Regions from separate parts of the Thalassotalea sediminis genome, predicted to be linked through region 1. Evidence: riboswitches for the same ligand, from Rfam matches in the RefSeq annotation. Region 1 holds a riboswitch; the other holds the start of a gene.

Region 1 (12,101 bases):
TTAATGCCCCGGCAGCTGCTAAGGCAAATCCAGCTAATAAGCCCATTAAAACTCTAGGTAGTCTAATTTCAAGTAAAATAGTTTGATAGATTGGCTGTTGGCATTGCGCACTTACACATTGCCAAACCTGAGAAAAACCAATTTCTGTTGTACCAAACCCCATAGAAAATAACAGTGATAGCAGTACAATAATAGATAGCACCAAGATACCAGGCATAAAAGGTATACGCGTATTCATTAGCAATGCCCACCAAAGGTTACCCGTAATTTCCCGGTAATGGGGTTGTTATCAACCAAACATTCCATTTGAAAAACCTGTGTTAACAGTTCAGCCTGCAACACCTTTTCAGGCACATCAAATGCTATCACTTCGCCATGAGACATAAGCATAATACGCTCGCAGTACAAGGCAGCCAGATTTAGATCGTGTATGGTCATCACTAGGGTTAACCCCAAATCTTTAACGATAGATAAAATTTGATGCTGATAAAAAATATCGAGATGGTTTGTTGGCTCATCCATAATCAGAATTTCGGGCCGTTGAACAATCGCACGTGCAATTAAACATCGTTGTTGCTCACCGCCAGATAACGTATTGAAAGCCTGATGTTGCTTATCAATTAAATCCACACGCTCTATTGCTTGACGTAAGGTTGTTAGATCAGCCTGAGTACTCAAATCAAAATAATTCTTGTGTGGAATAAGACCCATTTTAACCACGTCAAATACGGTCAAATTGAATACAGACTCTCGGTGTTGACTTACCACCGATATCTTTTGTGCAATTTCGCGTCGACTGAAGTCTTCAAGCGGTGTGTCTATAAGAGAAATAGAACCTGATTGAGGAAAATACTCTCGATAAAGGCATTTTAAAAAAGATGTTTTACCTGCACCATTAGGTCCGAGGATGCCAACAGTTTCGCCAGCATTCACTGCGAAATTAATACCTTTAAGTATCAATTTTTCATCAACAGACCAAACGAGATTTTCCGCACTTAAATGTAACAAAACACCATTACCTATGAGTATGCGTGCGGAGGTCAGGTTATTAATAGCGATGCTTGATAATAACTTAACTATGTTACCCGCACAGTTAGTAAATATCTTTTCATGGCAGGTCTCCTGACTTTTAGGGATGTCCCAAGATTTACCTTCCCAGTGTTAACACCAGTGGTTTTAAAACTCAGCCCTAATTACAGTTGCGGGAACAGTTGTGGAATTACACCACATTCCCTTTTAAGCCTTGGTGTTTTTACACATTTTGTCGGTAAAAATTTAAGGCACCATAAAAATTGCGGCTACTCTACCACAGTCAGTATGACAACACCAGAACTCAGCATTCTAGGTGGCTATGAGTAAATTTGAATAAAGGAGAGAGAGAACGAGATATAGACTTTCTAATAGAATAAACATCCAAACATAGGTTGCTTCATGCATTATCAAAAGGCTATAAATAGCCTTGGTTAGCGATAATATTACCTAACCAAGGCTTGCATTTACAACGTTAAACCTAATTTTTTAACGACTTGTTCAAGGTGAACCATCGCTTCTTTTGTTGGCCCAGGGTAGTCTCCCATAATAGGCACATTGCCTATATAACCAATATCTTTCATTCCGGCAGGACTAGAAAAGAATGCAGCCAATACTAATGATCTAAAACGAGAAAAAGCAGGAATAATTTGTGCAAATTCTTCGTTTTTAACATTTTTGTCATAGGCGATATCATCAATAATCATTAACTGCTCTGCAGAAGATAACTCATTAAAGGTTTTACCAAACCTCAACTTGGCTTCATCACCAATCCACAGCAATGTAGATAGGATAGTTGTTCTATCTCGCTGTTGTCTGCTGTATGGAGCACTTACCCATTCATCTACAACATCAGGCACGCCCACTTCACTTCCAGATGGTACTTCTCCTTCGCGTGGAACGAGAATATCGGACAATGTCGCCACTAAATTTAACTGTGACTGAGTCAGTGTTTTTGGCCAAGGTGATTTAGGTGGAATAATTAAGTTTGGATCTTTGCCGTATCCTTTGGCAGTAATTGGTGACAATTTTAACGTTGGCCAATGTCCAATACCCTTGGTGAGTTCTGTCTCAACAGCAAACGCAACGCCGGCAGGTATCAGACTGCTCGCTGAAAGCGCGCCTAGCCATTTTAACGATTCGCGGCGCGATAACTTAACTTCATATTTCTCCGTCATATTATAGCGCTCCCTTTTTCATTTGTTCAGATAACCATGAGGCATTTCTCATCGCTAATGTCATAATTGTTAACGTACAATTTTTATGTGGATTTGAAGCAAATACACCAGCGTCCATAACAAATAGATTGTCACAATCCCAAGTTTGTCCCCACTGATTTGTTACCGAATCTTTTGGTGATGCCCCCATGCGAGTAGAACCAACTTCATGAATAATTTGCCCACCTTTTAGAATCGCTTTTTCAGCAGACGGGAGAGGGTGGTTTATAGTCGCCCCCATCGTTTCTAATATTTCTTTTGCCGTTTTTAAGCCATGTTCTACTTGGTTTAATTCATGTTTAGACCATTTCCAATGAAACTTCGCAACGGGGATCCCCCATTTGTCTTTAACGTCTTCATCAATTTCCATATAACAATGCTCATTAGGTAGCATTTCACCACGCAGACTTAAATAAACAAAAGCACCATATTTATCTTTAACTTGCTGTTTTAATGAAGAACCATAACCTTGCAGTCCAGAACTTACGCCTGAGCCTGGCTGTTTAAAACCACTACTGATCTCAAAATGATAGCCTCGTGGAAAATCTAGTTCGTTATTAGCATGTGCTTTATGTCCCCACCATGGAATAAACAGATGATTTGCTGTATGCCCATCTTCGTTATACTTAGGTCGCCCTGCTAACGATGGAATAAATGCACCAAGCCCAGTGCCCGTTGAATCCATTATATTACGTCCGAGCTGACCACTTGAGTTTGCAAGCCCCTTCGGATGATGTTTACTTTTAGAGTTCATCATTATACGCGCTGATTCACAGGCACTCGCTGCTAAAATAACAACCTTAGCTTGCAAGCTTACTTCTTCGTGAGAGTTTTTATCAATATAAGTAACACCTGTCACTTTACCTTGATCATCTACCGTTACATTTTTAACCATGGCATCGGTTACGACTTTAAGGTTTCCAGTGGCTTTTGCCATGGGAATTAGTGAAGTTGTCGTTTGAAAGGCCGCACCAATAGAGCAGCCATGTCCACAAGGGGTTGCATAAAAACATGCTTGGCGATCATCTTTAGCCCGCGTTAATACAGCTCTATGCATTGGTGCTGTTGGAATGCCTAGTTTTTTCGCTGCAGCCGCCACTAACAATTCAGGAACACGTGGTTTCGGTGGTGGCTGTAATACCCCTTCTGATGAATCTGGCATATCATCAAGGCCTGTATTGGTTCCACATACACCAACGAGCGATTCCGTTTTATCATACCAAGGAGCAAGTTCATGATATTCAAACGGCCAATCTGCACCTAAACCATCGCGCGATTTCCCCTTAAAGTCATGCTCACTAAAACGCAACGAATATCGCCCCCAGTGATTGGTTCGTCCACCAAGCATACGTGCACGCCACCACAAAAACTCTGAATCTTCGCCTGTTGTATAGGGTTCACCAGGCACACTCCAGCCACCATCAACAGTCGCGTCATAAAAACCAAAATCTTTGTCGACATTACCAGACCCCATAAGCGGTGCTTCACCATTAGTTTTAAACATGGGTGTTTCAGTCTTGGGATCGTAGTCTCGACCTGCTTCTAACATCAATACTTTATGGCCAGCCTTGGTTAATACATAAGCAGCCATCGCGCCGCCAGCACCAGAACCAACAACTATTACCGGATATTTATTTTCGTTCATCGCTACAGCTCTTTAATTTTTATATTTTTAAAAGCAACAACATCACCGTGGTCCTGCAAACCTATGAAGCCTTTTGTTTGTTGACCAAACCCTTGCCATGTTGCAAATTTACTTTTGGCAACTAACGACTGCCAACGTTTACTGCCAATAGTAATATCTGCAGTTTTTACGTTGTTTTGCCAAACTTGAAGATGTCCGTTTTCCAAACGAATACGAATTTTATTCCATTTACCTGCCACTTTATGCGAATTTGCAGGCGATGAAATCATATCGTAAAGCGAGCCTGAAAGGTGCGTTGGGTTTTTATTGTCACTATGACGTTCATTATCTAGAATTTGAATTTCGGGTGCGCGTGAATATACGTATTTTTCTTGTTCATCGACACGAATAAAAATGCCACTGTTACCAGCTTCTGAAATTAACCAATCGAGTTTCAATTCAAAATTTTCGTAACTAGACTTGGTAATGATGTCGCCACCACCTTTACCCGTTAACGTTAGCGCACCATCAATTACTTGCCACTTTTCACTTAAAGCAGACTGTTGGTAATTACGCCATTGCGTTGCCGTTTTACCATCAAATAACAGTTGCCAGCCTTGTTCTTTTTCTTGCTCAGTTAACATATTACTACCCTGAGCACTAGCCACCGTTGATACGATAAGGCAAGCACTTGATAGTAATAAGGGTTTTATAACACTCGTTGCTTTTTGTAAGGTCTTTTTTATTATCATTTTTTTGCTCTTATATAATCATTTATAGTTTTTCTAATATTTTATCTAGACCATGCTTTGAGGCTAACACCGCTTCCATTGGTGTAAGGCCATTAGGATATTCTTCTTGTTCTACAACAATCCATAACGTTCCCCCAACAGCAATATTTGCTTTAGTGAGCGCCAACCAATCAATGGTATCTTTACCAATAATAGGCAATTTACCCGTGGTACCTTCTGGTAAGCGCACTTTATAATGCGTCGTTAACGTTCTACCTGGATAACGTTTTACGTACTCGACAGGATCTTTACCAGCGTATGTTGTCCAACCAACATCTTGCTGTAATACAACATCTGATGAGGTATTAGTGGCGATATAATCCCAATATGTTGTACCTTCAAAGTTATTAAACTCTTGATCATGATTATGAAAGCCAATACGCATTCCGTGTGGTTTTAATTTTATAGCTAGGTCATTTAGTAAACTAACAACTTCTTTAACACCGTCTGGATGCCAAGCTCGCTCGTCCCAAGGCACGATTAACATTGTTGCGCCAATAGCCTTGTAAAACTCAACCGTTTTGGCAAAATTTTCTTCATTAAGTTGGTCGAAACCTAAATGAGCACCGCTTGCTTCAAGTGCCTTTGACGATAAAAAGTTTTTTAATGCTTTTGGATCATCCTTAAACGGGCCAAAAGCACCTGCAAATTCAACGCCTTGAAATCCCATTTCTGCGAGCGAAGACAATGTTTGTTTGAATGAGGCGTTAACATCATCCTTTACCGACCAAAGCTGTACACTTAATTTAGGTAGCACGCTTTGTTTTTCATTCGCGTATGCAGCATTAGAAACAAACGGCAAACATGCACAAAGCAACGTTAAAAGCTTATTTTTCATTTTATTATTCCTTATCATTTAAATTCGTTTAGCGTTCATTTCTTTTACTGCGAAATCAACCGCCCTTACGGTTAACGCCATAAAAGTTAATGAAGGATTTACGACAGCAGAAGAACAAAAACTCGCACCATCTGTAACAAACAAGTTAGCAATATCATGCGTTTGATTAAAACCATTCAATACTGATGTTTTTGGATCACGTCCCATGCGCGCAGTACCAACTTCATGAATTGCAAGTCCTGGTGGTGCACCATCAATAGAGTTGTAGCTTCGAATGTCTTTAAGACCTGCTTTTTCAAGCATATCTTTAGCGGTATTTTCAGCATCAGCCATCATCAATATTTCATTTTCTGACCATGTACAATCAATATGTAATTGAGGAATTCCCCATTTATCTTTTTTGGTTTTGTGCAATGCCACGTGATTTTCAAAACGTGGCAACATTTCACCTTGTGCCATCAAGTTAAAATACCAGTCTCCAGCTTGAGTCAGGTTTTCTTTAAAACTGACACCGATACCTTTGGTATTTGCTTTACCTTTCCAGCCTCCTCTACCTGCACCACCAGCGAGCGCATACCCTCTAACATACCCTTCTCGGTAACGCTTAGGCTCAAATTGGAAGTTTGGAATATAAATGCCCGTTGGCCTTCTACCCGACACAGTTTCATCTTCAAAACCTTCAACACGCCCTACAGCACCAGCATTGTAATTATGGTCCATTAAATAATGACCAAGTACACCTGAGCTATTGGCAATACCATTAGGAAATTTCTTTGAGGTTGAGTTAAGCATGATTTGCGTTGACCCCAGTGTAGACGCACATAAGAAGACAACTTTTGCGTAATATTCACGTGTAGATAAATCGTCATTGTCAATTACTCTGACGCCTTTTACACGATTCGTTTTCTCATCATAGATAAGGCTATGAACGACACTATTTGGCGCAATATGCAGATTCCCTGTTTTTGCTGCCGCAGGTAACGTTGAACTTTGTGTCGAAAAATAAGCACCAAATGAACAACCTTTTTGACATTCATTTCTCGCCTGACATTGTACACGCCCTTGTGATAAATGTAGCTCAGTTGATTTGCTTAAATGCGCTGTTCGCCCCATAATCATCGGGCGATCTGGAAATAACTTCGCAAACTTTTTTTGCAACAAAAGTTCTGGCGAACTAAATTCAAAAGGCGGTAGAAATTCACTGTCAGGCAATTGCGGCAAGCCATCATAATTTCCCGAAATACCTGCATGTTTCTCAACATGTGAATACCACGAAGCGAGATCATCATACCTTATCGGCCAATCATTACCGTGGCCATCTAGCTTGTTAGCATTAAAATCATGATCACTAAATCGATATGACTGGCGATGCCATAGTAATGATTTTCCACCGAGTTGATTTGCACGGATCCAAGAAAAGTTAGTTCCTTTTTCTGTCTGATAAGGTAAATCTCTATCGTTGCCAAAAAAATGCTTGGTACCATCGTGAAATGCATAGCATTGCTGTTGAATTTTATATTGTTGTTCAACCAACAAATTATCCACCTTCATGCGATTTGGATACTCCCAAACGCCCTTTCCTTCGGTTGGATAATCTTTTTGATGTTCAACAATACGACCGCGCTCAATCATGAGTGTTTTTAAGCCTCGTTCACAAAACTCTTTAGCCGCCCAGCCGCCGCTAATACCTGAACCGACTACAAGGGCATCATATTCTTGTTCGCTTTGTTGAATGTATAAATCTTGCTGCATAGTTTACCTCTTCTTTAAAACCGCTAAAGCGACAATGGCTTAATAGTAAGCTAATGAACCATAAGCCTTTCCTATGGATTCATAAGGTACAGAACCTTTAAAACCACCGGGGATGGCTTGGTAAGCCAGCACTTGAGTAGCGCCAATCTCAGTCGTTAGATAACCAAAAACGATCAGTGACTTTAACGTTTTAAATTGCTGTTGATCTGTTATTGAAAAACCAAACTCTCCAGCTTCTAGTTTTTCAAGTACCAGTGTTTGTTGCTTTTTAGGAAGAGATACAAACAGCTTTTTATACTGTAACTGAGCAATATCATTAATCTTAGTAACAATAGCTAACGAAGCTGTTTGTTCCGCTTTGCTATGACAAACAACTAATTGGTGATCAACAAAACCATGCACATCAAGTTGCGCAGCACTCGGGGTATCTGTTTCAGGTATAATAGTTTCACAGATAGCGTAAAGCGTAGCGAACTGCTCCTGACTAAACAGGCGTCGTTCAGCGGCCTTATCTTTTTGTTGATATTCAAACGCAGCGGCTAACGCGTTACCTGCGGTAAGTTGCGTAACGGCACTTGCCCCCATTAGCGCTGTTAACCCTTTTAAAAACTGTCGTTTATTCGCTGTTTTAGCTAATACATTTTTGCTCATATATCCCCCCAGTTAATCGCTTATTAAGCGATAGTTTTTCTCTTACGCATATAAAGCGTTAAACCAGCAAATGCAGCGATAAGAATAATTGGAAAAATTGAAAGATTAGAAAGTGCGGCTTGACCAGCAACTAACTCAGCTAACTGAGGATCAGGGTTAGTTGCAAGCGCAGTTTGTCTCGCTTCATCAATCCATTGACCAATAATGGGGTTCCACATACTTACGGCAAACATACCTGCTCCGCCCATTATAGACATGCCTAACGCGCCTGATTGCGGTATATTTTCGGCAACAAAGCCAATCATTGTTGGCCAAAAGTAAGTAACACCTATTGCAAATATCAAGGCACACACATATACCGCGCCACCTGTTGCAAAGCTCATCGCATATATCCCAATTGTTGTAATAATAGCAGATGCCAATAACACCCCAGATGGATTTAAACGATGTACCAAAGGACCAGCAAAATAACGACCTACCGCCATCACCCCTGTGATCATCGCCATAATAAGCATTGGAGAAGCACCAGACGCGCCTAATATTCTTTCTATCCATTGCTGTGTACCCAACTCACTTGTCGCAGTAAGCGTCATACAGAAGGCCATAAAAAGAAACAACGGAGAGAATAACCCTTTAATGTTCGTTGCTGTGGATGTTTCAATATTGTCGCTTTCTGGAAATTGATGTCTAAACATAAGAAAGCCATAAATTAAGGTTGGAATAAGCATGACGGCAATTTGCATTTGCCACCCAATACCAACATCAGTGAACAACTTAGAAATTAACGCACCAATAACAATTCCACCGGGGAACCAAACATGGAAACGATTAAGCATTGTCGTTTGATTTTTATGGTACATATCCGCAATTAATGGATTACAGCCCGCTTCTACTGCGCCATTAGCAAAGCCAATACAAAAGGTCGAAATTAGTAATGTCCAGAACCCGTCAGCAGAGATAGTCAATAACAGGCCGACAATATGGCCGACAAAGGCGATCATCACCAATTTCTTGGCACCTAGTAAATTGTAAAGTAAGCCGCCGAACATCGTTGCAACAGGGAAGCCTAAAAATGCCATGGCGTTTATCCAACCGAGCTCAGTATCTGTCAAAATAAAATCTTGACTCAACTGCGTTAAAATCCCCGCTCTAATCGCAAAAGTCATCGCTGTTACTGTTAATGCTAAGCAACAGGCGATAAAAAGCGTATTTTTATTTATTGTTTTCATGCTTTTTCCTTACAAGCCTAATATTTTTTTATTTAAAGTTTCATCCTGACCACTAGAAGCGAAATCATCAAATGCGTGTTCAGGTGTTCGAATGAGGTGTTTTTCGATAAATGGCGCACCTTCACGAGCACCGTCTTCTGGATGTTTTAAGCAACATTCCCATTCAAGAACAGCCCAACCCTGATAACCGTATTGAGTCAATTTACTAAAAATTTGAGCGAAATCTATTTGTCCATCACCTAACGAACGAAAACGGCCTGGGCGTTCCTGCCAATCTTGATATCCGCCATATACACCACTACGGCCATTGGGTCTAAACTCAGCATCTTTGACATGGAATGCTTTGATACGATCATGATAAATGTCAATAAATGCTAAGTAATCCAATTGCTGTAAAACAAAATGACTTGGATCGTAAAGAATATTTGCGCGCGGATGATTGTTTACTTCAGCAAGAAAGCGCTCAAATGTTACCCCGTCGTGCAAGTCTTCGCCTGGATGTAACTCATAACACACATCAACACCAGCTTCATCGAAGGCATCTAATATGGGTAACCATCGCTTAGCAAGCTCTTTAAAACCATCATCAACTAACCCCGCAGGCCTTTGTGGCCAAGGGTAAACCGTTTGCCATAACAGTGCCCCTGAAAAAGTAGCGTGTTCAGTTAATCCAAGTCTCTGGCTAACCTTAGCGGCCATCGTCACCTGCTTAATGGCCCATTCAGTGCGCGCTTTCGGATCATCACGAACTTCTGGTATTGCAAACGCATCAAACTGCGCATCATAAGCAGGATGAACCGCAACAAGTTGCCCTTGAAGGTGAGTAGACAGCTCGCTTATCGATAACCCTGCATTGGCAACTGTAGCCTTAATGTCGTCACAGTAAGCTTGACTTTGAAATGCTTTTTCTAGGTCGAAAAGACGTTTATCCCATGTTGGAATCTGTACTGCTTTATAACCTAAACTCGCAGCCCATTGGCAAATGCTTGATAAACTGTTGAATGGCGCGTCATCATTGCAAAATTGTGCGAGAAAAATCGCTGGCCCTTTAATTTGTGTCATAGTAACTCCTATTCCGCCGATGTAAGGCTTAATTTGTGCCATTTTGTCTCTGACTGACTGGCTCTAACAGTATTCTCAATAAAGGCCATACCTCGTACTGCCTCTTTAATTCCTGGAACATCATGCGTTTCATTCGTTGCATCTTCACCCAGTTGAAACGCGTGAATTTGTCGAGCAAAATTTTGATAAACGTTTGCAAAAGCCTCCAAATACCCTTCAGGGTGTCCTGCTGGGACGCGCAATGCATTTTGCGCCTGTTCACACATATCACCAATACCAGCACGTAGCATTTGCGTAGGCTTGTTAGCGGATTTTAACCACAAGGTATTTGGTTCCATCTGCCACCACTCGAGACTTTTCTTGTCGCCATAAATGCGTAAACGAAGGTTATTTTCCTCACCAACCGCAATCTGACTAGAAAGTAATACGCCTTTGGCACCATTTGAAAAACGTAATAAAACGGTGCCATCATCATCAAGCAGTCTGTCTGAAACCGTTGAAGTAAGGTCAGCACATAATTCATCAATTGTTAATGCTGATACATATTCAGCTAAATTTGCTGCATGGACACCAATATCTCCCATACAGCAACTAATTCCAGATTTTTTCGGGTCTAACCGCCAACTTGCTTGTTTACTTTCTTCATCATCTTTTGACGCTAACCAGCCTTGACTATACTCAACAACCACTTTAACAATATTGCCAAGTTCTCCCTCTGCAACTAAGTGTTTAGCTTGCTTGATCATGGGGTAGCCATTGTAAGTATGTGTTAAGCCATAAAGAGTATTATGCTGCTCAATTAACGCTTGGAGAGCTAAGGCTTCATTTAAATCGAAAGTGGCGGGTTTATCTGAAAGCACGTGAAACCCCTGCTCAATGGCCATTTTAGCAACAGGAAAATGTAAATAGTTAGGCGTAACGATTGCCACAAACTCCATTCGCTGATCTGCAGGAAGAGACGCTTCTTTTTTAAACATGTCTTCATAACTGGCATAACATCGATGTTCATCAACGTTTAAAGCGGCTCCTGATTGACGACTTCGCTCAGCATCACTACTAAAAGCCCCACAAACGAGTTCTATATTACCATCCAAAAATGCAGCCATTCGGTGAACAGCACCAATAAAGGCACCTTGACCGCCGCCAACCATGCCCATGCGGAGTTTCTTCATCATCAATCCAAATACAAAATAGGTAATGCTATTTAATATAGGCTTAACATCATCAAAGTGTTATTAATAAATCGGTTTTTAATGCAACATATTCGGCGTACTGATGTTAATATCTACGTCACCTTTAATAACTTAACTTACTTGACAGTATGAGTGTTGATAGATCCTTGCTTGCGCAAATAGATACCTTACAGCTAATAAAGATGTTCGATCTTTTACCCGATATTTTGTTTTGGATTAAAAACGATAAGCATCAATTTATATATGCAAATAAAGCTTTTATTGCACATCAACGAGTAAAATCGATTGAGCAAGTTGTTGGGAAAACAGACTATCATTTTGCCCCCGCTCATATAGCAAAACAGTTCATTCGTGATGATGCAAAAATTCTATCCGGTGAAAGTGTTACCGAAAGGCTCGAAATGAACATTAATCTTTCTGGAAATATGGCTTGGTATAGTACAACAAAAAGACCTTTGTATGATAAATCAGGAGCGATTGTCGGCTCTTATGGCATTACAAGGCACTTGGCAAAACAAGCGATGGTACTAACAGGACTAGAGGCAATAAAAGTGCCTGTAGATTTCATAAAAGAAAACTATCATCGAGAATTATCTATAGAAACACTCGCTAGTGTTGCGCATCTATCTGTAAGTGCACTAGAGCGGCGGTTTAAAAAATATTTAAAGAAAACACCAAAGCAATTTATCAATGATTTGCGATTAGAAAAAGCGAG
Region 2 (12,101 bases), 1.9 Mb from region 1:
TAAGACTGTTTGCAATTAACGTTTCCTTTCGTAGGTATAAACATAACGCTGAATATGCTCAACTGTACGTGTTATTTGTGTCAACGCCGTTTTTAAATAACTGTAGCGTTAATTGAGGGTTACTTGGAAAATACCAGTGCATGTACGATGCGAGAATATTTTTGTATCGATAAACATATTCCCCTGCCCTTTCACTGGGGTGATGTTTGCTTTGAGAAAAGGGCGCAATCTCAATATTAGCACGAGAATAATGAAAGCTATGTCCACGTATTACCTGTGTTGATTTTGACGACTCAGTGCACATAGGTAGTTCAACCGATTGTGATCCTATAGCGGCGAGTTTTTCCTGCATCACCGCCTTACCAGGCACAAGGCCGGCCATTGGATAACATTGGCCATCAAGATCAGTTAACTGGTCTAATAGATATAACATACCACCACACTCTGCGATAATAGCCTTACCGCTTTCTACGAACGCAGTAATATCATGTAAAAAGGTGGTATTATTACTCAATTGCTCAGCGTACAGTTCAGGGTAACCTCCCGGGATGTACAAAATATCACCGTTAGGTAACTGCCTATCGTTAAGTGCGGAACAATACACAATATTTGCACCTGTTTGCTGTAAGAAAGCAATATTTGCAGCATAGATAAAACTAAAAGCACTATCTTTTATAATAATGATCGTTGTGCCAATCAATGTACCTTCAATTAGCGCATACTGACTGTTATTTTCTACATCATAAAATGTAACTGCTTTCGGTAACTCCGTTAATGCTGTATGTTCAATATGACTCGCTGCAATATCGAGTTGTTTGTCAATATTATCGAGTTCTTGAGCTTGTACTAACCCTAAATGACGTTCAGGTAGCGAGATGTTGGCATCGGTAGGTATACGACCATAAAAACAATAATTATCTGGTAAGCTCATTGCCAATAGCTCTTCATGCCGCTCGCTGTTAACTCGATTTGCTAACACGCCCGAAAATGGTAAGTCAGGTCGAAAATTAGCTAAGCCATGAGTAACCGCCCCAAACGTTTGAGCCATTGCTTTAGCATCAATCACCCCGAGCACAGGAATAGCAAAATATGTAGCTAAATCAGCACTACTTGGTGTGCCGTCAAATAGCCCCATGACACCTTCAATTAAAATGAGGTCTGACTGTAAAGCGGCTCGATAAAGCAACTCTTGACAGCCTTGTTCACCCACTAGCCATAAATCCAATTGATAAACCAACTCACCACTTGCCTGTCGTAATATCATCGGGTCGATAAAGTCTGGACCAACTTTAAATACTGTTACTTTACGCCCTTGATTACGGTGATAACGTGCTAATGCTGCCGTAACCGTTGTTTTACCTGATCCTGAATGCGGCGCAGCTATCACTAATGCAGGACATGTTGCGCTATCGCTGTTTGTACGACAAGGCTTTGATTGGAAAACATGTTCACTTTTATCTGTTGTCCGCTTCATTTTTAAACCTTACCATTCCTTAATTTTGCAATGAGTTTATTGGTAAAAAAATGGTTCATGGTAAAGTCCAAAACAAAGGCAACAAATACGTAAAAAATAGGGTTTGATATTGATCGTAAGTAATATTTATCTACACGCGAGGTATATTCTGCCCACGATAAGTTTGAAAAATTGCCTGAAAATACGTAATAGCTACCATTTGAAATGAAGAATGCAATCGAGCTAGCAACAAATAAACCTAATGCAACTTTAGCAAAGTTCTTTAGGTGTGATGTTTCATACCACATAGGTTTTACATATCTCCCTATGCTAAACATTACGCCATAACTTAGCACTAAAGCAGGGTAAGATGTAGTGATACAGTCACCAAATTGTCCACGCATATACGAAGCACCAAGATCTATGGCAACCGTTAACAGATAATAAAACCAAAAGGCCTTTATGCTGCGTAAATACATTCCCGCTAAAAAAAACACCGCTATCGAGGCACTTGGCAGATTATGCAAACTTGAAAAATGTTGCCCACGCGTAGCGAGTAAAAGTAACGTAAGGATAATAAATATGGCACTTAAAATACCATATGCATGTGTAATCTTGACTGATTTCATAACATTCCCGTTATTGAAAATTAAATTTCACGGTGTTTGAAATCAAAGTTGAGAACGGTCGAAGAGTCAGGTCATTTTAACATTACAGACAGTAATCGTATCAATGCATCCATAGGTAACATTCGTATGCACCTTGGATTAATTACAACCATTTACAGCTCTGAATACCGCCCACCGCAGTTGTCGAGTAATCGTTTAGGCCGGTCTCCGGACTCCTGATCATCGCGTCTGCAACACCTTCCCATATTTCGAACCAAACGTAATGACTCGTTTCTAAATACAGTGGTTTTGTTGCTGCTCACAGTTACCGTTGCGGGGGCAGTACTGGTTTTTCACCAGTTTCACGTTTCATCGTCAATAAACACCGTTCACTATATATGAACTTATGATTATCTAAGACACCTAAATCAGCGCTGATACTACGTGATAGCTGCCGTTAGTTCAACAGTTAATGAACTAAAACGTCTTGTCGATAAAACAGGGAAACAACTTAATTGATACCGTTAAAAATACGTTTTACGGGCAAAGCCCCCTACTGAACGAGCACCACCTCACTATGGGGGTTAACATTGACAATAAAAAAAGGGTAATAACATCACTGTTATTACCCTTTTTTTATTGTCAAAGCTAAATACTTAGAAGCCTTAGTGATTCTCAGATACCATATTGACGGTGTATCTTGGGATCTCAACAACTAAATCTTCATCTGCAACAATAGCCTGACAGCCAAGGCGAGATTCAGGTTCTAGACCCCACGCTTTATCTAACATGTCGTCTTCAAGTTCGTCACTTTCTTCTAACGAGTCAAAGCCTTCACGGATAATGACGTGACATGTTGTGCATGCACATACTTTTTCACAAGCATGTTCAATATCTATGTCATTTTTCAACGCAACATTTAGTACACTTTCACCCTTTTCCGCTTCTAATACGGCACCATCAGGGCATAATTCTTCATTCGGTAATACGATAATTTTTGGCATGATTGTCTCTTTACTCTACTATAAGTCGTCAACCGTATGGCCTGACAATGCTTTATTAATCGAAGCATCCATTCTGCGTTCTGCGAATGTCGCTGTTTTTATATTTACTTTCTCAATCAATTTTTCTATTGCGTCAGTATCCTGCCCTTGGCTAGCCTTAGCAAGATCTGCAAGTGCATTTTCTATCGTAGAAACTTCTTGTTCAGAGAGTAATGCACTATCTGCAGCTAATGCTGCGTTGACTGATTCTATAACACGAGCGGCTTCCACTTGTTGCTCTTTAAGCATACGAGCTTGCATATCTACTTCTGCATTTGCTACTGATGCCTTCAGCATTTCCGCAATTTCATCGTCCGCTAGACCAAATGAAGGCTTAACTTCAATGTTTGCTTCAACGCCTGTTGATTTTTCCATTGCATTCACGGCAAGTAAACCATCTGCGTCTACTTTAAATGTAACACGAATATGAGCTGCTCCGGCAGCCATAGGTGGAATGTCATGTAATTCAAATCGTGCAAGTGATCGACAATCATCAACAAGTTCTCGTTCACCCTGCAATACGTGAATGGCCATCGCTGTTTGACCATCTTTAAACGTTGTAAACTCTTGTGCCTTGGCGACAGGAATCGTTGTGTTACGTGTGATCACTTTTTCAACAAGCCCCCCCATAGTTTCAAGGCCTAATGATAATGGAATAACGTCAAGTAATAACATATCACTGTCAGGTTTATTACCTGCTAATATATCCGCTTGAATTGCGGCGCCTATAGCGACAACTTTGTCTGGGTCAATAGATGTTAGTGGTGTTTGTTTGAAAAAACTTTCTGCTTCAGCGCGTACCAATGGAACACGGGTCGAACCACCAACCATGACCACTTCTTTAACATCTTGAGCACTAATGCCGGCATCTTTCAATGCTCTGCGACATGCACGCATTGTTTTCGTTACTAACGACTGAATCAACTGTTCAAAAGCTACTTTAGTGATTTCACCCTGCCATAATTCATTATTTTCAAGTGTTAAGGTAAAGTCATAGGTATCTTGTGACGATAATGCTTCTTTCGCCTTCGTGGCTTGCTCCAGTAGCTGACGTTCCATCGATGTTGATAGTGGACGAGATAAACCAGCACGTTCAACCATATGATCTACAAGTACAAGATCAAAGTCATCCCCTCCTAGCGCAGAGTCACCACCTGTTGCCAATACTTCAAAAACACCTTTATTTAAGCGTAAGATAGAAATATCGAAGGTACCACCACCTAAATCGTATACAGCAATAACGCCTTCTTTGCCACTATCTAAACCATATGCCACTGCAGCTGCTGTTGGTTCGTTTAGTAATCTTAATACATTTAAACCCGCCAATTTCGCCGCATCTTTAGTACTTTGGCGTTGTGCATCGTCAAAGTAAGCAGGTACAGTTATAACAACGCCCGTTAACTCGCCACCTAGTGCTTTTTCAGCTCTTTGACCTAAGTGTTTAAGTAATTCTGCTGACACTTGAACAGGATTTATTGTACCACTTCGCGTTTGAATACTAGGATGAGAATCATCACCGCAAAATGCATAAGGTAATGATGGATACTTCGCTTGAATATCTTGTAAAGAACGACCAATTAATCGTTTCGCTGATACTATAGTATTTTCAGGATCCGATACCGAGAACGCTTTGGCATCATGCCCTACTAATGTTTCGTTCTCTTGATAACTAACAATCGAGGGTAATATATCTTGTTGATTTTCGTTTGTTATCGTTTCGGCTAAACCGCTTTTTACCGTCGCGATTAGCGAATTTGTAGTACCTAAATCGATACCTACAGCTAATTTATGTTCATGAGGCACAGTACTTTGACCAGGTTCTGCAATCTGTAATAACGCCATTGTTGGTCTCTTTAACTCTGTCGGTTTAGTTCGGTAGGTTAATCGTCAAACAAAAGATCTTCTAAACGATCCAACTCTACATGTAATTTTTGATAAAATTTCAGTTTACGCAATAACTCACTCGCTTGCTCATTTGACTCTTGTGTATTTTCTAAAATTGCGGCTTGCATTGCTTTTAAGTGCTGTTCAAATTCTACTTCCAGTACTTTAGATGCTTCAAATATTGCACTATCAACATCATCAGCAGATTTTACGTCATCAAGCATTTCGCGCAACTCCATCTGCCTCATTAAAAACATGTTATCACTAAAAGACGCTTGTTCACTTGGCATACTAACATTGCGCAATTCAAGCATATATTCCGCACGTTTTAGCGGTGTTTTTAGAGTTTGGTATGCATCATTAATGAGCGTAGATTTTTTTGCGGCTAACAACTTATCTTGACCGCCAGCGTGCGCAAAGCGATCTGGGTGTACAGTTTTTTGAATAGCTTGGTAACGTTCAGTTAAGGTATCCAGATCTACGGAAAAACTTTCTTCTAATCCGAATATTTCAAAATAGTTCACGGTTGTCACTTCGTTTAGATTAATGAGCGTATTAGCAAGTAAGCTTGGCAAAAGCTAACGTTTAAACGTTAAAGCTTTCACCACAACCACACTCACCCTTTGCATTTGGGTTTGTGAATTTAAAGCCTTCATTTAATCCTTCTTTGACAAAGTCTAATTCGATGCCATCGAGGTATACAAGGCTTTTACCGTCAATAATGATATTAACGTCATCAATTTCAAACATCTTGTCGTCTTCATTTAACTCATCTACAAATTCAAGTACATAAGCTAAACCAGAACAACCCGTTGTTTTTACGCCTAATCGAAGACCAAGCCCTTTACCACGATTAGTGATAAACGACTTGACTCGTTCGGCTGCTGCCGGTGTCATTGAAACTGTCATTCAATGCCTACCTTATTCACCGTGTTTGGTGCGGTAATCTTCAATCGCGGCTTTGATCGCATCTTCCGCTAAAATAGAGCAGTGAATTTTCACTGGCGGCAATGCGAGTTCTTCAGCGATGTCAGTATTCTTAATACCTGACGCTTCATCAATACTCTTACCTTTAACCCATTCGGTTACAAGAGAACTAGACGCAATTGCAGAACCACAACCATAGGTTTTAAATTTAGCATCTTCAATAATACCTTCTTCGGTAATTTTTAATTGAAGCTTCATCACGTCACCACATGCTGGAGCACCAACCATTCCAGTTGCCACTTGCGGATCTTCTTTGTCAAATGAACCTACATTACGAGGGTTCTCATAATGATCAATTACTTTTTCACTGTAAGCCATAATATTCTCTCCTGATAACGCGAACGTATTAGTGCGCTACCCATTCAACTGAATCTAAATCAACGCCATCTTTAAACATTTCCCAAAGCGGAGACATCTCACGTAAATGTGAAATCGCTTTAGAAATAATACCTATGGCGTAATCAATTTCTTCTTCGGTAGTAAAGCGACCAAAACTAAAACGAATTGAGCTATGTGCCATTTCATCGTTTAATCCTAGTGCGCGTAAAACATATGAAGGTTCTAAACTTGCTGATGTACATGCTGAGCCGCTTGAAACCGCTAAGTCTTTTAACGACATTATTAACGATTCACCTTCAACAAAATTAAAACTGACATTTAAGTTACCTGGGTAACGTTTATCAAAGTCACCGTTAACAAATACCTGCTCTAAATCTTTAATTCCGGCCCATAAGCGATCACGCATTGCCGTAACATGCGCTAAGTCTTGCGCCATTTCTTCTTTTGCAATTCGACATGCTTCACCAAAACCAACAATTTGATGTGTTGGTAATGTACCACTTCTCATACCGCGTTCATGACCACCGCCATGCATCTGCGCTTCTAATCGCATGCGTGGTTTACGGCGTACATACAACGCACCAATCCCCTTAGGACCGTACATTTTATGTGCAGAAATAGACAGCAAATCTACTTTTAGGTTTTGCATATCAATAACAATTTTGCCAGCACTTTGCGCAGCATCAACATGAAACGCGATCTTACGAGCGCGGCACATTTCACCTATTTCAGCAATATCTTGGATAACACCAATTTCATTATTTACGTGCATAATGCTCACAAGCACTGTGTCATCACGAAACGCTGCTTCTAATTTCTTAAGATCAATCAAACCATTGTCTTCTGGATCTAAGTATGTCACTTCAAAACCTTGACGCTCTAATTCACGACAAGTATCCAGTACCGCTTTGTGCTCAGTTTTACAGGTAATAATATGCTTACCTTTTTTACTGTAAAAATTCGCTACACCTTTGATTGCCAAATTGTTTGATTCTGTCGCACCAGAAGTAATGACAATTTCACGCGGATCGGCATTAATAAGATCTGCAATTTGATTTCTTGCGATATCAACTGCCTCTTCAGCCTGCCAGCCGAACTTATGCGAACGAGATGCCGGATTACCATAACAACCATCGGTTGTCAGGTATTGCATCATTTTTTCAGCAACACGCTTATCTACTGGTGTCGTTGCTGAATAATCAAAATAAATAGGAAGCTTCATTGGCTAACTGTCTCCAACTTAATCAACATACACTGCGCTAACAGTTCTGTATTATGTTCGTTGCGATTAGGGTCTCATGTGCGTGTTTTTCGTCACGCTTTTGCAAGTTGTCTTGGCGCTCAGAGACCTGCTTAACATTTCTTTGTTCGACAAGTTCCGATAAAGAAATGCCTTGTAAAAATTCTTCGATTCGATTGCTTAAATCTGTCCAAAGTGAATGTGTTAAACACTGATCACCCGACTGACAATCTCCCTTCCCGCCACATTTTGTAGCATTAATACTCTCATCAACAGCTGTAATAACATCAGCTACATAAATTTGAGCAGAACATTTTCCTAAGCGATACCCTCCGCCAGGACCTCGAATACTATTAACAAGCCCATGCTTGCGTAATCGAGAAAATAATTGCTCTAGATAGGATAAAGAAATCCCCTGACGTTCAGAAATATCAGCTAAAGAAACTGGCCCATCTGCTGCGTGTATTGCAACATCAAGCATCGCTGTAACGGCATAACGCCCTTTAGATGTGAGTTTCATTCTCTACCCCAATAAAATCGCCGCGCAATTTTACATAACCTTATAAAATAGTCAAATAAATACCTGAGCAATATAGTCAAGTATTGTACAGAACTTAGTATAATATGCAATGAATACTTGAGCAAATTACTCAAGTATTTTTAAGGAAGAGTACGAAATTCTCAAAAGAATAAAACTAAGCCACACAAATCATTAAATTTCAGGATCAAATGACGTTATTCTTTCTTTACGCCGTGTTGCTGCTGCAGCTTCATCTTCAACAAACTCTCCAACGCGTAATTCAGGCAAGGCATCTTGGCACACTTCTCCACCCATGCGATTTATCTCTTTGCAAAGGTCAGCGACTTTGTTATCCATTAGATGAACATGGTCAAGTAATCGGCCAATCGCCTTAGCTACTGGATCAGGATTATCTGCAGAAACAGCGTATGCATCAAAACCATACTTTTCAGCAGCTTTTTCTCGAAACTCATCAGTACTTGTTTTCTTGGCGTTAACTATTTTTCCAGGAATACCTACTGCTGTTGCGTTATCAGGTACATCTTTAACGACAACAGAGTTTGAACCTACCTTGCCATAATCACCAATTCGAATAGGGCCTAGCACTTGTGCGCCTGCACCGATAACAACATTATTACCTAACGTTGGATGACGTTTGCCTTCTTTCCAGCTTGTTCCGCCTAACGTAACACCATGGTATAGCGTTACATCATCGCCAATTTCTGCTGTTTCACCGATAACAATCCCCATACCATGATCAATAAAGAATCGACGACCAAGTTTAGCACCAGGATGAATTTCAACACCAGTTAGCCAACGTGAGAACGTTGAAAGTAAGCGTGCAAGTAACTTCCAGTTATTGCGCCAAAGTTTATTGCTTAACCGGTGGATCCAAATAGCATGCATACCAGGGTAATTGGTCAGCACTTCAAACGTATTCCTCGCTGCAGGATCGCGATCAAAGACACTTTTAATATCTTCTTTGATTCGACTAAACATAATTTCCTCTTCCTTAAAACAACTGGTGGCTGTTTATTTCTTTGCTGATTTTTCAACTGATGACAAAATACCACGCCACATTTTAACTTCTTTACTATCAGGTCTTGCACGATTAATAAAACGGCGCAATTTGGTCATCACTAAACCTGGATGACTTGGCACAATAAAGCCTGTCGCTTTTAATGCTTTTTCAAAGTGCTCAAACATTCTTTCTGTTTCATCTACGACCGGATAATCTTCAATATCATTCGTTTCATATTGCTCATTTTGTTTAGCAAGATATGCCATTCGCACTTCATAGCTCAATGTTTGCACTGCCATTGCTAAATTGAGTGAGCTATATTCTGGGTTTGCAGGAATTTGCACATGAAAATGACATAACTGTAATTCTTCATTTGTCAGCCCACTACTTTCACGACCAAAAACTAATGCGACCGGATAGTTTTCAGTTTCAGCGATCATCTTTTCACCACAAGCTCTTGGTTCAAGCATGGGCCAAGGTAAAGTGCGAGAACGAGCACTAGTCCCCACGACAAGTCCACAATCGGAAACAGCTTCTTCTAGTGTATTTACAACGTTAGCATTTGCTAATACATCTGTTGCTCCCGCAGCGAGCGCTTGCGCTTGACCATTAGGCAATTCAATAGGGTCAACTAAATAAAGCTGTGTTAAGCCCATCGTTTTCATTGCTCGTGCCGCAGAACCTATATTGCGACAATCTGAAGTGTTTACTAAAACAATACGTACCGAATCTAACATTACCTTAAAATCTCTTTACTTGGTTAATCAGCAATTCAAACAACCTGATTAACTATCTAGATGGCTAAAATTGTCGATAATGTTACCACAAAAACGATAACGCTGTACGCTAAAAAAAGCACGGAAATATTGTCTTTTCCATAGAGCTTATCTTTCTGAATTATGATGATATTATCTATCAATGCACTTGCAGAACATAATTTAACCAACTAACTTTCTTAGGACGCTCGCTTTTATAAAACGTATTTGCTATAATCCGCCGCCGAATTCAGAGTGTTGGATTCGAGATTCGTTCTTTTACAAAGCTGTTTAAACTATTAAGGTATTGTTATGCACCCGATGCTAAATATTGCTGTGCGCGCTGCGCGTAGTGCTGGAAATATTATTTCTCGTTCATTCGAACAAGCAGATAAACTTGAAATTGAATCAAAAGGTATCAATGACTTTGTGACAAACGTTGATAAAATGGCAGAACAAGCCATTATTGATACAATTCAAAGATCTTACCCTGATCATGCAATTATCTGTGAAGAATCTGGTGTTATTAAAGGTAGCGATGAAGACTACCAATGGATTATCGATCCTCTTGATGGTACAACAAACTTTGTAAAAGGCATTCCTCACTTTGCCGTTTCTATCGCATTAAAAGTTAAAGGTAAGCTTGACCAAGCAGTTATTTTTGATCCAATTCGTGGCGAATTGTTCACAGCAAGTCGCGGTAAAGGTGCACAATTAAACGGCTTTCGTATTCGTGTAAAACAGCATAAAGAACTTACTGGTGCTATTTTAGCAACAGGCTTTCCTTTCAAACAAAAACAACACATGACCGCATATATGAATATGTTCCAAACGTTGTTTGTTAAAACTGCCGACATGCGTCGTGCAGGTTCAGCTGCCTTAGATTTAGCTTATGTAGCAGCTGGTCGCGTTGATGGTTTTTTCGAATTAGGTTTGAAACCTTGGGATACAGCGGCAGGCGAATTGCTAATTATAGAAGCTGGTGGTTTAGTCACCGACTTTGTTGGTGGCCATAATCATTCAACATCAGGTAATATCGTTGCAAGTAGTCCACGTTTATTAAAAGAAATTCTAAAAGATATACGTCCTCACCTTGGTGATGCACTTAGCAAATAAGCTTGCTAAAAACAAAGCGAACCAACAGTGTTGATCATTAACCTTGGTTCGCTTTACTAAGTGCTTCGACAGCATGTGTTTGCTCAGAAAAAAACGCAAGTAGTTTATCTTCTTCTAATGGTCTACTATACCAATAACCTTGTATTTCATCACAATGTAAAGACGATAAAATATCAACATGTGTTTTTTCTTCAACACCTTCTGCAATCAGTTTTAAACCTAAACTTTTTCCTAAAGCTATGATGGTTTTAATAATGGCTTTATCTTCATTATTGTTATGACAATCTCGCACAAACGACTGGTCTATTTTTAACTTATCAATTGGAAATTGCTTAAGGTAACTTAAGGAAGAATAGCCTGTGCCAAAATCATCTATCGATAGTTGTACACCAAGCTTTTTAAGCGATTGCATCATTGAGAGCGTATTTTCTTCATTGTGCATAAAAACGCCTTCAGTTATTTCTAACTCTAAATGACATGGATTTATTCCACTGTCTTTAAGCGCTTGTTCTACTGTTTCAATGAACAAAGGGTGAGAAAATTGTCGCGGAGAAACATTAACGGCAACAATAATATCCGTTATTCCTTGTTTGATGAGCTTATCTGCAAGCAAGCATGCTTCTCGCAAAATCCATTGACCAATAGGCACAATTAATCCCGACTGTTCAGCAAGAGGAATAAACTCTACTGGAGAAACAATTTGTTGATTGTGTCGCCAACGAACTAAGGTCTCTATTCCCGTAACTTTATGACTATGCAGAGAAAGCTGAGGTTGATAGACTAAAAATAGTTCATCTAAAGTAATCGCATTACGTAAGCTATCTATCAGCGCTGCTTTAGTTTCAGCTTGTACAGCAAATTCAGGCGTAAAAAAGCAATAATTTTCATGGGTATTTTGACTTGCTATCGACAAAGCAATATGCGCATTTTTCAATAGACTATTACTGTCGCTTGCATGAAGAGGATGCAGCACAAAGCCAAAATCACACTCGATAAAAAATTCACCATAGCGAGTAACCAGTGCTTTATCGGTATGTGTTGTAATTGTATCAGCTAATGCCTTAAGTGGCTCCTCTTCTGTGCAATCCATGCACAACAAAACAAACTCACCTTCGCCTACATGAAACAACGTGAC

The links. Region 1 has a riboswitch for cobalamin ahead of QUE09_RS14445 (ABC transporter ATP-binding protein). Riboswitches for the same ligand answer to the same signal wherever they lie in the genome.
Region 2: another riboswitch for cobalamin. It lies ahead of QUE09_RS05210 (hypothetical protein); the one in region 1 lies ahead of QUE09_RS14445 (ABC transporter ATP-binding protein).

The regions. Positions count from the first base shown of each region.
Region 1 covers NZ_AP027361.1:3,162,086-3,174,186, forward strand. Annotated here, with positions in the region: gene QUE09_RS14440 (FecCD family ABC transporter permease) at 1-238, opposite strand, end outside; gene QUE09_RS14445 (ABC transporter ATP-binding protein) at 238-1,008, opposite strand; cobalamin riboswitch at 1,096-1,303, opposite strand; gene QUE09_RS14450 (gluconate 2-dehydrogenase subunit 3 family protein) at 1,497-2,207, opposite strand; gene QUE09_RS14455 (GMC family oxidoreductase) at 2,209-3,891, opposite strand; gene QUE09_RS14460 (3-keto-disaccharide hydrolase) at 3,894-4,622, opposite strand; gene QUE09_RS14465 (sugar phosphate isomerase/epimerase family protein) at 4,645-5,499, opposite strand; gene QUE09_RS14470 (GMC oxidoreductase) at 5,518-7,251, opposite strand; gene QUE09_RS14475 (gluconate 2-dehydrogenase subunit 3 family protein) at 7,291-7,902, opposite strand; gene QUE09_RS14480 (MFS transporter) at 7,926-9,131, opposite strand; gene QUE09_RS14485 (sugar phosphate isomerase/epimerase family protein) at 9,141-10,193, opposite strand; gene QUE09_RS14490 (Gfo/Idh/MocA family protein) at 10,202-11,365, opposite strand; gene QUE09_RS14495 (helix-turn-helix domain-containing protein) at 11,515-12,101, shown strand, end outside.
Region 2 covers NZ_AP027361.1:1,146,247-1,158,347, reverse strand. Annotated here, with positions in the region: gene QUE09_RS05220 (histidine phosphatase family protein) at 1-15, opposite strand, end outside; gene QUE09_RS05215 (cobyrinic acid a,c-diamide synthase CobB) at 59-1,474, opposite strand; gene QUE09_RS05210 (hypothetical protein) at 1,477-2,082, opposite strand; cobalamin riboswitch at 2,264-2,467, opposite strand; gene fdx (ISC system 2Fe-2S type ferredoxin) at 2,727-3,065, opposite strand; gene hscA (Fe-S protein assembly chaperone HscA) at 3,084-4,946, opposite strand; gene hscB (co-chaperone HscB) at 4,985-5,512, opposite strand; gene iscA (iron-sulfur cluster assembly protein IscA) at 5,574-5,897, opposite strand; gene iscU (Fe-S cluster assembly scaffold IscU) at 5,910-6,293, opposite strand; gene QUE09_RS05180 (IscS subfamily cysteine desulfurase) at 6,322-7,536, opposite strand; gene iscR (Fe-S cluster assembly transcriptional regulator IscR) at 7,574-8,074, opposite strand; partial or broken gene cysE (serine O-acetyltransferase) at 8,267-9,085, opposite strand; gene trmJ (tRNA (cytosine(32)/uridine(32)-2'-O)-methyltransferase TrmJ) at 9,107-9,832, opposite strand; gene suhB (inositol-1-monophosphatase) at 10,163-10,966, shown strand; gene QUE09_RS05155 (sensor domain-containing protein) at 11,004-12,101, opposite strand, start outside.